Regions from separate parts of the Ancylobacter terrae genome, predicted to be linked through region 2. Evidence: riboswitches for the same ligand, from Rfam matches in the RefSeq annotation. Region 2 holds a riboswitch; each other region holds the start of a gene.
The links. Region 2 has a riboswitch for cobalamin ahead of ACEUEL_RS03165 (DUF1636 family protein). Riboswitches for the same ligand answer to the same signal wherever they lie in the genome.

Region 1 (4,524 bases), 1.7 Mb from region 2:
CCATGCTCTCATCGGCAAAACGGATGGCGGCGTCCGAGCCATAGGGAATGCGCAGCGCGTGCAGCGCATCCTGAAAGCCCATGACGCCGAGGCCGATGGGGCGGTGGCGCAGGTTCGAGCGGCGCGCTTCCGGGATGGTGTAGAAATTGATGTCGATGACGTTGTCGAGCATGCGCATCGCCGTCGCGACGGTGCGCGACAGGTGCTCCGGGTCGAGCCCGTCCGGCGTGATATGGGCGAGCAGGTTGACCGAGCCGAGGTTGCAGACCGCGACCTCATCGGCGCTCGTGTTCAGCGTGATCTCGGTGCACAGGTTCGACGAGTGCACCACGCCGGCATGGCGCTGCGGCGAGCGCAGATTGCACGGGTCCTTGAACGTCACCCAGGGGTGGCCGGTCTCGAACAGCATGGTCAGCATGCGCCGCCACAGATCGACGGCGCGGAGCTGCTTGAAGACCTTCATCTCGCCGCGCCCGGCCTTCGCCTCATAGGCCTCGTAGGCGACCCTGAACGCCGGCCCGGAGAGATCATGCAGGTCCGGCGTCTCGTCGGGCGAGAACAGTGTCCAGTGCCCGTCGGCCTCCACACGCTGCATAAACAGGTCCGGCACCCAGTTGCAGGTGTTCATGTCGTGGGTGCGCCGGCGGTCGTCGCCGGTGTTCTTGCGCAGGTCGAGGAACTCTTCGATGTCGATGTGCCAGGTTTCCAGATAGGCGCAGACCGCGCCCTTGCGCTTGCCGCCCTGGTTGACCGCGATGGCCGTGTCGTTGGCGACTTTCAGGAACGGCACCACGCCCTGGCTCTCGCCGTTGGTGCCCTTGATGTGGGCGCCGAGGCCACGCACCCGCGTCCAGTCATTGCCGAGGCCGCCGGCATATTTGGAGAGCAGCGCGTTGTCCTTGATCGACTTGAAGATGTTGTCGAGATCGTCGGACACGGTGGTCAGGAAGCAGGAGGCGAGCTGCGCGCGCGGCGTGCCGGAATTGAACAGGGTCGGCGTCGAGGCCATGAAGTCGAAGGACGACAGCAGCCGGTAGAACTCGATGGCGCGGCCCTCGCGGTCGACCTCGCGCAGGGCGAGACCCATGGCGACGCGCATGAAGAAGGCCTGCGGCAGCTCGAAGCGGGTGCCGCGCGCGTGCAGGAAATAGCGGTCATACAGCGTCTGCAGGCCGAGATAGTCGAATTGCAGGTCGCGCTCGGGCAGCAGGGCGCTGGCGAGCCGGGCGAGATCGAAACGGGCGAGTTCGGGGTCGACGAGCTCCTCGGCGATGCCGCGCGTGATGTAAGCGCGGAAATACTCGCCGTAACGCTCGGCCATTTCGGACTGCGTCGCCTGATCCGGCGTGCCGGCGAGGAAGCTCAGCGCCTCGCGGCGTAATTTGTCGAGCAGCAGCCGGGCGGACACCTTGGCGTAGTTCGGCTCGCGCTCGATCAGCGTGCGGGCGGCGAGGATGGGGGCGAGCGCGAGCTCGTCCTCGCTGATGCCGTCATAGAGATTGCGGCGTGTCTCGGCGAGAATGGCGTCGCTCGAGACCTCGGCGAGGCCGGCGGTGGCCTCGCCGATGACGGCGGCGAGCCGCGCCTCGTCGAGCGGCAGCAGCGTGCCACTCGCCAGTCGCAGGCGCAGCGCGGTGGTGGCCGGCGCCGTCGCCGCGCCGGCTCGGGTCGCCGCGCGTTCGCGGGCACGCTCTTCCCGGTAGAGCACATAGGCGCGGGCGACCTTGTGGTGTTCGCCGCGCATCAGGGCGAGTTCCACCTGGTCCTGCACGTCCTCGATGTGGAAGGTCCGGCCCGCATCGGCGCGGCGGGTGAGACCGGAGACGATCTGCGCGGTGAGGTCCGCGACGATGTCGTGCACGCGGCGCGAGGCCGCGGCGGACGAACCCTCGACGGCGAGAAAGGCCTTGGTGAGCGCGATCGCGATCTTCGCGGGGTCAAAGGGCGTCACCGCGCCATTGCGGCGGATGAGCTGGTAGCCCGGCGTGCTGGCCGGGCCCGCCCCGACCGAGGCGGGAAGAAAAGGCGGTTCGACGACCGGCGCGGTATCGTGAAGGAGAGACATCGGCAAACCCCAATCAGCATTGGGGGCAAAGGCCGAGCGACGCATCGGCGCCACCGACGGCATAGCACCGGCGGACGCGCGAACGCACCACCGGGACACCCCGCCCAGGGACGATTATTCTGTCAGGGCAGGTCTCCTGGCTCGCGGGTCACCACCTCTCGCCCGGCCTTCCCGGAACTCTCGTTCCAGTGACGCGGAATGGACGACAGGCTCGCCGCTTACAGTTGCGGGGGCAGCGCCGGCATTGCCATACACGGCTCACCAGCTTCCCTCTTAGCTCTCTCATCTTGCGATTCGAGAGACCGTGACCACTATATTTAGGGTCCATGCCTGGGCGGTCGTCAAGATCTGGATTGAGGCGGAGGCGCCTTGTCCTCGTCCGTGTGGCGAATGGGCCAGATCATGGTATCGGGAGGCTCCCTCCCAATGTGGAGTTCGCATCCTAAAAGCCACTGCCAAGGTTTAAGACATTGCCGATACTCGCGGCAGTGGCGCCGGCCTTGTCCGGCTCGATGAAGCCCATGGGGTGGCGTGCGCTGTTGTAGAAGGCCTCGGCCTCCCACTGCCTCCAACAGGAAGAGGCGCGGCGGCTTTAGGTTGATCTTTTTGGTATAAGCTTCAGCTCGTCTTCGCTCACTTTGCGATCAAGCCTCGACTGACAAAGGGCCGGGGGCAGGGGATGCGCATCACACGCGTCGCGCTTTCACCGCCGCCGGCGCGACATGGCTTCTCGACGTCGCCGTCCAGCGTGGAAGCTGCCGGGCTCAGGATGAGCGGCCCAGCTGCCGCTCAAGCTGATGCAGGCTCGTCTCGCAGCGCTCGGCGATCTCATCGACATCGTTCTCGGTGACAATGAGCGGCGGGGAGAAGCCCAGCACGTCGCCCATGCAGCGCGCGACGAGGCCATTGCCATAGGCGATGCGGTCGAACGCCATGCCGACCTGCAGGTGCGGATCGAAGGGGGTGCGGCTCGCCTTGTCGGCCACCAGCTCTATGCCCAGCATGAGACCCGCGCCACGCACCTGCCCGACGATGGGCGAGGCGCGGCCGATCCGCTCGAAATGGCCGCGAAGGCGCGCGCCCATCGCCCTCACATGCTCCACGACGTTCATTTCCTCATAAATGGCGAGGGCTTCGAGCGCGACCGCCACGCCCACGGGATGGCCTGAATTGGTGAAGCCATGGCCGAAATTGCCGCCGGCCTTGTTGAACTCCTTCACCGCCTCATAGATGTCCGGCGCCAGGACCACGGCGGAGATGGGGAAATAGGCGGAGGACAGGCCCTTGGCGAGCGCCATCATGTCCGGGCTCGCGCCGACCGTGTCCTTGCCGAACCATTCGCCCGTCCGTCCGAAGCCGCAGACGATCTCGTCGTCGAGAAAGAGGATGTCGTACTTCTTCAGGATCTGCTGGATCCGCGGGAAATAGCCGGCGGGCGGCAGGATGATGCCGCCGCCGGCATTGATCGGTTCGGCAATGAAGGCGGCGATGGAATCGGGTCCCTCGCGCAGGATGAGGGCCTCCAGCTCGCGCGCCAGCCGCTCGACGAAGGCCGCCTCGTCCTCGCCCTCCAGCATGCCGCGATAGGCGTCGGGGCACAGCGTGTGCAGGAAGCCCGGCAGCGGCAGGCCGAACTCACGATGCATGAAGCCGAGGCCGCACATGGAGGCCGCCGCGATGGTGGAGCCGTGGAAGGCCCGGTCGCGCGCGATCACCTTGCGCTTGGTCGGCTTGCCCCGCACCGTGTGGTAGACCCAGGCGAGCTTCACCATGGTCTCGTTCGCCTCCGAGCCGGAGGTGGCGAAATAAGCCTTGCCGCCGGTCATGCCGGTGAGGTCGACCAGCTTCTCGGCTAGCTCCGTCGCCCCCGGCAGGGTGCGCTGGAAGAAGGTGTGGTAGAAACCGAGCTCGGCATATTGCCGGCTTGCCGCGGCGGCGAGGCGCTCATTGGCGAAGCCCAGCGAAGCGCACCAGAGCCCGGCCATCGCGTCGATATAGGGTTTGCCGTCGGCGTCGTAGATGCGGATGCCCTCGCCGCGCGTGACCACGATCGGCCCGTGTTCCTCCATCTGCCGCGGATTGGTCTGCGAGTGCAGGTGGAAGGCGATGTCGCGCCCCTCGAGCGAGTTCGTCATCACGGGCTGGTTCATGGCTCACCTGTCGTGTGTTGATGGCGAATGGTCCGCTGCCGCGCGCGCAATCCGCAGCAGCTCGGGGCCACGCCTTTCGTGAAGAAGTCCGATTTCATCCTGCGTCGCGGGGCGATTTCGCTCGGCGACGCCGGACAAGGGCAGGATGGCTAAGGAGAGGTCGCGTCGTTCAACCGGCCGGCCGATACGGCTACCGTCGCTCCCCGGAGCGGAGCCGATCGCCATTTTCTCCAGAATGCCGCGAGGTTACGGCGGTGTCAATAATTATTCCGTCAAACGGACTTATTAGATGTGGCCGCAGGATCATGG
Region 2 (4,524 bases):
GGCTATGACGGACAACCGACCTCTGCCGGTCTCCGTCGAAACCTGCCCGGCCCTGACGCCGGTCGATATGACACCGGCCGGGACACCGCCAGTCGACGCGCCCCGCGCGGGCATCCCGGCGGCGGCGCCCGCCGCGGTCATCCCGGCTGAAGCCGAACGAACAGCCGGGATCGTCCGCAAGGCGAACCTCCCCGACGATCCCGGATCGGCGCTTCGGCCGTCCGGGATGACCGCGAGAAGGACGCGGGACCTCCGCGAGTTCGCCAGCCCCTCACGCCGCCGCGCGCGCGCCCGCCAGCTCCCGCTCGACCCGCGCCCGGTCGAATCCCTTCAGCCCGATCACCACCAGCCGCCCGGCGCGCGGCTCGGCACCCCACGCGCGGTCATACTGGTGCGTCACCCGCGGCCCCACCGCCTGCACCAGCAGCCGCAGCGCCTTGCCGGCGACCGGCACGAAGCCCTTCACCCGCAGCACATTCACCGCCTCCGCCGCGCGGGCGATGCGCACCGCGAGCTCGGCCGGATCGGCGATCTCCGGCACGTCGAGCACGACGCTGTCGAAATCGTCATGGTCGTGCTCGGCCTCGTCGTCGTGATGGGTGCGGCGGTTGGCGATGTCGTCCTCGGTGCCGACCCCGAGCCCCAGCAGCACCGCCGGATCGAGCTCTCCCCCGGTCGCGCTGACCACGCGCACGCCCTTCGGCAGCTCGGCATCGAGCGCGGCCCGGGCGCGCGCGGCGCCGGCGGCGTCGATCAGGTCGGCCTTGGTGAGAACGACGAGGTCGGCGCAGGCGATCTGGTCGTCGAACACCTCCTCGATCGGGTCGTCATGGTCGAGCGAGGCATCCCCGGCCCGCTGCGCGGCCAGCGCGTCGTGGTCGTGCGCGACGCGGCCCGAGGCCAACGCCTCGCCGTCCACCACCGCGACGACGCCGTCCACCGTGACGCGGCTTCGGATCGCCGGCCAGTGGAACGCCTGCACCAGCGGCTTCGGCAGCGCGAGGCCGGAGGTCTCGATCAGGATGTGGTCGACCTTCGGCGTGCGCGACAGGATGGCGTCGAGCGCCGGCACGAAATCGTCGGCCACGGTGCAGCAGATGCAGCCATTGGCCAATTCGACGATGTTCTCCTCCGGGCAGGTCTCGATGCCGCAGCCCTTCAGGATGTCGCCGTCGATGCCGACATCGCCGAACTCGTTGACGATCACCGCGAGGCGCTTGCCCTTGGCGTTGGCGAGCGCGTGGCGGATCAGCGTCGTCTTGCCCGAGCCGAGGAAGCCGGTGACGATGGTGCAGGGCACGCGTGCAAGTTCCACGCGCGAGAGATCGGCGCTCATTCGGGTTCTCCGGGGAAATCGAGCGGGGGAATGCGGGCGACGACGCCGCGCTTGAGGATGTCGGGGCGGCCGCGCCAGGGCATGAAGCCGTCGCCGGCGGCGGCGTAGAGTTCCGCGCCGGTGACGAGGGCGCGCGCATCGCGGTCGGGATCGAGCCCGCCGAACACATAGGTCCAGCCGCCCTCGCGGGTCAGCGCGGCGGAGAGGCCGCGCGAGCAATTGCCGAGGCAGCGTATGCCCTTGACCGTGACGGTCGAGCCTTCCGCCGCCGTGCGGACGGCGCGGGTGAAGTCCTCGCCCGGGCGCGGCAGGGCGTCGTCGTCGCCTGGGCGCCGGCAGCTGGTGCAGACCATCAGCACGGTCGGGCTGGCGAGGCCGCACGGCATAGCCGGCGCGCTCGCACCCTCGCTGTCCGCCTCCGGCAGGGTCGTGTCGGCTGGACCTTCGCTCAACACCGCGCTCCGCTCATCGCATCCGGACGGGGCACGGCGGTCGCGGGACAGGCCCGCGCGAGAGCGGCGCGACATCGCTGTCCGCCGGTCCCATGCGCGCATCAAGGGCACCCCGCCCGACGCGCGACCGGACCGACGGCAGGTCTCCTGGCTCGCGGGTCGCCGCCTGCCTCCCGCCTTCCCGGCATCATCGCCAGTGGCTTTTCGGGAGAAAGGCTCGCCGCTTACAGTTGCGGGGGCAGCCGCGGAATTGGGCGTCCTTCATGACGAAGGCCAGCCCGCACCGCATTCCCTCTTGGCCCCTCCCCTCGCGAGGACGGGACCGCCGGTCGCCCGCACTTAAGGACGCGCCGGCGCGCGATGTCAATGCGACGGGCGGACGAGGCAGCGGGGGGCGCCCTCACCCCGCGATCACGACATCGGCCGGCGCGCTGCGCTCGCGCAGGCGGCGGCCGTTCGGCAGGTCGTTGCCCTCGACCTTGCGGACCACCTCGTCCTCCGGCAGGGCGAGGCCGCGCCAGCGGGCGATGAGCCGGCGCCGCAGCTCGGGCTCGGCGACCTCGACCATCACCGTCAGGTCGAACCGCGCGCGCAGCTCCGCCCACGGCGCCTCGTCGAGCAGCAGGTAGTTGCCCTCGACCACGAGGGTGCGCACCGAACGCGGGATCAGCCGTGCCCCGGCGCGGGCGATCTCGATCTCCCGGTCGAACACCGGCACGGCGATCTCGGCCTCCTCATTCGCCCGGAGCCGCGCGATCATGTGCGCGAGGCCGCCGACGTCGAAGGTCTCCGGCGCGCCCTTGCGCGCCAGCAGGCCCCGCCCCGCCAGCACGCCGTCGTCGAGATGGTAGCCGTCCATCGGCAGCACGGCGGCGTCGGGCAGGCGCGCGGCGAGCGCCTCGGCCAGCGTCGACTTGCCCGAGCCCGGCGCACCGGCGATGGCGACGAGGGTGCGCGACGCCGGCGGTCGCCCGAGCAACAGGGCGGCGAGGGCATCGGCATCGGGCAGGCGGCGCGGCTGGGTCATGCGCTCACTGAAATGCGGATCGGCCCGCCCGGCAAGCCGGCATCGCGCGCCCTCCCCGTCTGAAAGGAGGATGTCGGCGCAGGGCGGGGCCATTGCGCCGGGCCGGCCCGCGTCTATAGTCGGCGCAGTCGTCGGTTCCCGTGATGCGCACGGGACGCAAGACGGGAACGTGGTGGGCGAGGGCGATCCTCGCCAATCCACGGCTGCCCCCGCAACTGTGAGCGGCGAGCCTTTCTTCCGGCAATGCCACTGGCCCCCGGGCCGGGAAGGCGGAAGGACGGCCGCGACCCGCGAGCCAGGAGACCGGCCGGCGACGTAACCCCAGCGGCCCTCGGGTGGAGGGCCGGGAGAGATGACGATGACGACCCACGATTCGCACCGCCCGCTCGGCACCGCCGCCGCGACGGCGAGCCTCGCCGCCCGCGTCCTGCCCGTCACCTTCGCCGCCCTGCTGGGCGTCGTCGTGCTCGGCGGCGTCGGCTTCTCCCACATCGAGGCCGTGCACAACGCCTCGCACGACGTGCGCCACGCCACCGCCTTCCCCTGCCACTGAGCCGCGGGGAAGATCGATGTCTCTGTTCCGCACGATCCTGTTCGTGGCGGCGCTGGCCGGTATTGGCTCGGGCGTCGTCGTCGCCGGCATCCACCTCGTCGCCGCGGTGCCTCTGATCCTCCAGGCCGAAACCTACGAGGCCGCCGGGGAAGCCGCGCCGCACACGCACGACGCTGCGCCCGCCCCCACCCACGACACCGCCGCGCCCGCCCATGACCATGGCGACGAAGGCTGGAGCCCGGCCGACGGGCTGGAGCGCAACGGCCTCACCGTGATCTTCATGGTACTCACCGGCTTCGGCTATGCGCTGCTGCTGGTCGCCGCGAGCGAACTCGCCGGCGGCCTCAGGGACTGGCGCCACGGCCTGTTCTGGGGCCTCGCCGGCTTCGCCGCCTTCACGCTGGCGCCCAATCTCGGCCTGCCGCCGGAACTGCCGGCCATGCCGGCGGCCGATCTCGCGGCGCGCCAGCTCTGGTGGGCGGGAACGGCCGCCGCCACCGCCGCCGGCATCGCGCTGATGGTGTTGCCGCGCTCGGCGCTGTTCGCCGCGCTTGGCGTCGTGCTGATCCTGGTGCCGCATGTGATCGGCGCGCCGCAGCCGGACAGCTTCGAAAGCCCGATCCCGGAAGGGCTGTACCACAGCTTCGTGGTCGCCTCGGTGGCGTCGAGCTTCGTGTTCTGGGTGCTGCTCGGCGCGCTCGCCGGCGCGCTGCGCCCGCGCTTCGCGGCGGAGGCCGATGCGGTGCCGGCCGCCCGCGCGGCCTGAGACGGCGTGATGGGCCTCACCTTCGTCCTCGGCGGCGCCCGCTCGGGCAAGAGCGCGCAGGCCGAGGCGCTGGTCGAGGCGCTGCCGCCGCCCTGGACCTACATCGCCACCGCCGAGGTCTGGGACGGCGAGATGGCCGAGCGCATCGCCCTGCATCGGGCGCGGCGCGGAGCGGGATGGCAGACCATCGACGCCCCGCACGACCTGCCCGACGCCCTCGCCCGGCAGCCCGCCGGCCGGCCGGTGCTCATCGACTGCCTCACGCTCTGGCTGAGCAACCGCCTCCTCGCCGACGCCGATCTCGACACCGAGAGCGCCGCGCTGGAACAGGCGGTCGCCCGGCGCGAAGGCCCCCTCGCCGTGGTCTCGACCGAGGTCGGCCTCGGCATC
Region 3 (4,524 bases), 1.7 Mb from region 2:
CGTTCCACCACCATCAGGACCTCAACCGCCTGATACGGGCGTGGCAGCGGCCGCGCACCATCGTCGTGCAGGACATCTGGTGGACGGCGACCGCCCGCCACGCCGACATCGTGCTGCCGGCCACGACGAGCTTCGAGCGCGACGATATCGGCGCCTCCCCACGCGACCGCTTTCTCGTCGCGATGCCCCAACTCGTGCCGCCGCAATTCGCCGCCCGCAACGACTACGACATCTTCAGCGATCTCGCGGCCCGCATGGGTGTCGAGGCCGCCTACACGGAGGGGCGCGATATCGCGGGATGGGTGCGGCACGCCTATGAGCGCTGTCGCGAGCGGGCCCTCGCCCAGGATGTCGACCTGCCGCTCTTTGACGCTTTCTGGGAGAGGGGCTTCGCCGAGATCCCGCCGCCGGAAAAGGCCTTCACGCTGTTCGAGAGCTTTCGCAACGATCCCGACCGGTTCAGGCTGGCAACGCCGTCGGGCCGCATCGAGATCTTCAGCGAGGCCATCGCCCGCTTCGGTTATGCCGATTGCCCCGGTCACCCCGTCTGGCTGCCGCCGAAGGAATGGCTCGGCGCGACCGGAGCCGGCGCCTATCCGCTTCATCTGCTGTCCGGACAGCCGGCGACACGGCTTCACAGCCAGCTCGACAACGCGCAGGTCAGCCGGCTGTCGAAGATCGCCGGCCACGAGCCGATCCTGATGAATATCGAGGACGCCCGCGCCCGCAACATCCGCGACGGTGACGTCGTCCGGGTGTTCAACGGGCGAGGGGCCTGCCTTGCCGGCGCGGTGACCACGCCCGACCTGCTGCCGGGGGTCGCGCATCTGGCGACGGGCGCCTGGTATCTGGCCGATGAGGCGGGTGCCTCGGGGGCGCTCGAACTGAACGGAAATCCGAACGTCCTCACCCGGGACGAAGGTACCTCCGCGCTCGGCCAGGGGCCTTCCGCGCAGTCTCTGCTGGTCGAGGTCGAACTCTACCGGGCGGGAGGAGAGCCGCCGGCAGCGCCCCCTGTCGGAAGGGACTGAGGCCGCCGGCATTGCCCCACTTGGATAGTCCAGATGGCGCAGCTGCATGCCGGCATCGTATCAATTCGTAATAGTAAACTCAGATCAAATGAATGGATTCGAATTGAGCGGTGGGTCCTCGTGGCCGCGACGCAAAATCCCAAGGAGCTTGCAATGAGCGACGTGACGATCGAGCCCGTGGCCAATCTCCAGACCATCCCCGCGCGGCGGGGCGCGTCGGCCTATGTCTCCCGGGGCGCTTGCGTGCGCGTCATCAACACGCACGGCAAGCAGGTGGTCGACACCTGGGCCTTCAACGCTGTCGACATCGAAGAACATCTGTCGATGGAGCACAGCCGGGCGTCGCTGCTGCGGATCATCCCGAAAGTCGGCGACACGCTGGTCAGCAATCGCCGCAATCCGATGCTGAGCGTCGTGGAGGACACCACGCCCGGCATCCACGACCTGCTGATCGCCGCCTGCGACGAGCACCGTTACCGGCAGCTCGGGGCCGTCGGGCACCATGACAGTTGCACGGACAATCTCAGGGACGAACTGGCGAAGCGGGGCGTTTCGGGACGCGGCACCCCGAGCCCGCTCAACCTGTTCATGAACGTGCCCGTCCATGCGGACGGCCGTCTTTCGTTCCAGCCTCCGGTCAGCCAGGCAGGCCAGTACGTCACGCTGCGTGCCGAGATGGACCTGATCGTCGTGTTCTCGGCCTGCCCGCAGGACATGATTCCGGTCAACGACATGCGGCCGACGGACGCCCACTTCGTCGTCATCTGAGGGCCCGGAACAGGGATCATCGCGAGGCGTGAGCTGCCCTCGCTGAAGGCCGCCCGCGCCTTCTAGGCCACGACGCGCCATCTCAGCTTCCGCCGGGCCGCCGGCGAACTGTGCGTGACGGTGACGGTGGTGAGCCACCAGATCAGGCATCTGGAAGCCCCCGCGCGAGGAACCGCCAGATGGCACGTCATATGACGACATAAACATGTCTTTATGTCAGTTGACCTGTCGCCTCCATAGGGGCATCCTGCGCGGGTCATGGTTCTGCGGCGTTCTTGGCGCCGCAGCTAAGAGGGAAGTCGGTGAGTCTTTCGGGACAATGCCGGCGCTGCCCCCGCAACTGTAAGCGGCGAGCCTGTCGTCCATTCCGCGTCACTGGAACGAAAGTTCCGGGAAGGCCGGGCGAGAGGCGGTGACCCGCGAGCCAGGAGACCTGCCCTGACAGCATAATCGTCCCTGGGCGGGGTGTCCCGGTGGTGCGTTCGCGCGTCCACCGGTGCCGTGCGCCCGTGGCCGCGCCTCGCGTCCGCTCGGCCTTTGCCCCCAATCCTGATTGGGGTTAGCCGATGAACTGTCCTTCTTCCGCCGGCACGGTGCCGGTTTCCACCCTCGGCACGCCGCGCATCGGTCCGTGCCGCGAGCTGAAAAGCGCGCTCGAAAGCTACTGGTCCGGCAAGAGCGATGCGCCGGCGCTGCTGGAGGTGGGCGCGCGCCTGCGCGCCGCCAACTGGGCACGGCAGAAGGCGCTGGGCGTCACCAACATCCCCTCCAACGACTTCTCGCTCTACGACCACGTGCTCGATACGGCGGTGATGGTGGGGGCGATTCCGCCGGCCTATGGCTGGACCGGCGGGCCGGTGCCGCTCGACACCTATTTCGCCATGGCGCGCGGGGCGCAGGGTGATGAAGCCGTATGTGTCCATGGTCATTCGCACGGCCGTGAGCATGGCGTCCCGGCGCTGGAAATGACCAAATGGTTCGACACCAACTATCACTACATGGTGCCGGAATTCGCGCCGGGACAGCGCTTCGCGCTCACCTCCGCCAAGCCGGTCGAGGAGTACCGCGAGGCGAAGGCGCTGGGCTATGAAACGCGCCCCGTTCTGCTCGGCCCCGTGACTTTCCTCACGCTCGGCAAGGCGACGGAGCCGGGGCTCGACCCGCTCTCGCTGCTCGGCGATCTGCTGCCGGTCTATGTCGAGGTGCTGCGCCGGCTCTCCGCCTCGGGAGCGGACTGGGTGCAGATCGATGAGCCCTGTCTCGTCACGGACCTTGATGACGCCGCCCGCGCCGCATTACGCGAGGCCTATGGCTTCTTCGCCCATGCACTGCCCCGGCTGAAAATCATGCTCACCCCCTATTTCGGCCGGCTGGGCGACAATCTCGACACCGCGCTTTCCCTGCCGGTCGCCGGGCTGCATCTCGATCTGGTGCGAGGCGCCGGGCAACTGCGCGAGGTGGCGGACAAGGCGAGGGCGGGGCTCGTTCTTTCCTTCGGCGTCATCGACGGGCGCAATGTCTGGCGCGCCAACCTGCCGAAGCTGCTCGACACGCTCGAACCCTTCGTGCGCAAGCGCGGCACCGACCATGTCGAGATCGCCCCGTCCTGCTCGCTGCTGCATGTGCCGATCGACCTCGAGCCGGAGACGGGGCTCGATCCGGATGTGAAGAGCTGGCTCGCCTTCGCCGTGCAGAAGATGGACGAACTCGTCACGCTGGGCACCGCGCTCGCGGGCGGGCGGGAGGTGGTGCTCGGCAAGCTCGCCGCCTCGGCCAGAGCCGCCGAGGCCCGCAAGACCTCGACCAAGGTGCACGATAGCGCCGTCGCCGCACGCCTGTCGGCCGTCACGCCCGAGGATGCGCGCCGCGCCAGCCCCTTCACCCATCGCGCCGAACGGCAGCGTGCCCGCCTCGGCTTGCCGCTCTACCCCACCACGACCATAGGCTCCTTCCCGCAGACGCCGGAGGTGCGCAAGGCGCGCGCCGCCCATGGCAAGGGTGAACTAAGCGATGCGGCGTATGAGGCGTTCCTGAAGCAGGAAACCGCCCGCACCATTCGCTGGCAGGAGGAGATCGGGCTCGATGTGCTCGTGCATGGCGAGTTCGAGCGCAACGACATGGTGCAGTATTTCGGCGAGCAGCTCTCGGGCTTTGCCTTCACCAAGCATGGCTGGGTGCAGAGCTACGGCTCGCGCTATGTCCGCCCGCCAATCCTGTTCGGCGATGTCTCGCGCCCCGCGCCGATGACCGTCGCGTGGTGGCGCTTTGCCCAAGGCTTCACCGAGCGGCCGATGAAGGGCATGCTCACGGGGCCGGTGACCATCCTCAACTGGTCCTTCGTACGCGACGACGTGCCCCGCAGCCTCGCCTGCCGGCAGATCGCGCTCGCCATCCGCGACGAGGTGACCGACCTCGAGGCCGCCGGCGCGGCGATGATCCAGATCGACGAGGCGGCGATCCGCGAGGGCCTGCCGCTGCGCCGCGCGGACTGGGCGGCCTATCTCGACTGGGCGGTGGAGAGCTTCCGGCTGTGCGCCTCGGGCGTGCGTGACGCGACGCAGATCCACACCCATATGTGCTACTCGGAGTTCAACGACATCATCGCCGCCATTGCGGCCATGGATTCCGACGTCATCTCCATCGAGACCTCGCGCTCGAAGATGGAGCTGCTCGACGCCTTCGTCGACGATCGCTACCCCAACGAGATCGGGCCGGGGGTCTACGA

Region 1: another riboswitch for cobalamin. It lies ahead of ACEUEL_RS11290 (ribonucleoside-diphosphate reductase subunit alpha); the one in region 2 lies ahead of ACEUEL_RS03165 (DUF1636 family protein).
Region 3: another riboswitch for cobalamin. It lies ahead of metE (5-methyltetrahydropteroyltriglutamate--homocysteine S-methyltransferase); the one in region 2 lies ahead of ACEUEL_RS03165 (DUF1636 family protein).

The regions. Positions count from the first base shown of each region.
Region 1 covers NZ_JBJGXH010000001.1:2,343,151-2,347,674, reverse strand. The annotation lists gene ACEUEL_RS11290 (ribonucleoside-diphosphate reductase subunit alpha) at 1-2,065, opposite strand, end outside; cobalamin riboswitch at 2,175-2,387, opposite strand; gene ACEUEL_RS11285 (aminotransferase) at 2,830-4,215, opposite strand; gene ACEUEL_RS11280 (ABC transporter ATP-binding protein) at 4,519-4,524, opposite strand, start outside.
Region 2 covers NZ_JBJGXH010000001.1:667,998-672,521, reverse strand. The annotation lists gene cobW (cobalamin biosynthesis protein CobW) at 272-1,336, opposite strand; gene ACEUEL_RS03165 (DUF1636 family protein) at 1,333-1,791, opposite strand; cobalamin riboswitch at 1,909-2,130, opposite strand; gene ACEUEL_RS03160 (nucleoside/nucleotide kinase family protein) at 2,189-2,815, opposite strand; cobalamin riboswitch at 2,931-3,141, shown strand; gene ACEUEL_RS03155 (CbtB domain-containing protein) at 3,174-3,368, shown strand; gene ACEUEL_RS03150 (CbtA family protein) at 3,385-4,134, shown strand; gene cobU (bifunctional adenosylcobinamide kinase/adenosylcobinamide-phosphate guanylyltransferase) at 4,144-4,524, shown strand, end outside.
Region 3 covers NZ_JBJGXH010000001.1:2,351,640-2,356,163, reverse strand. The annotation lists gene ACEUEL_RS11325 (molybdopterin guanine dinucleotide-containing S/N-oxide reductase) at 1-1,031, shown strand, start outside; gene ACEUEL_RS11320 (DUF1989 domain-containing protein) at 1,185-1,799, shown strand; partial or broken gene ACEUEL_RS11315 (hypothetical protein) at 1,881-1,994, shown strand; cobalamin riboswitch at 2,042-2,254, shown strand; partial or broken gene metE (5-methyltetrahydropteroyltriglutamate--homocysteine S-methyltransferase) at 2,366-4,524, shown strand, end outside.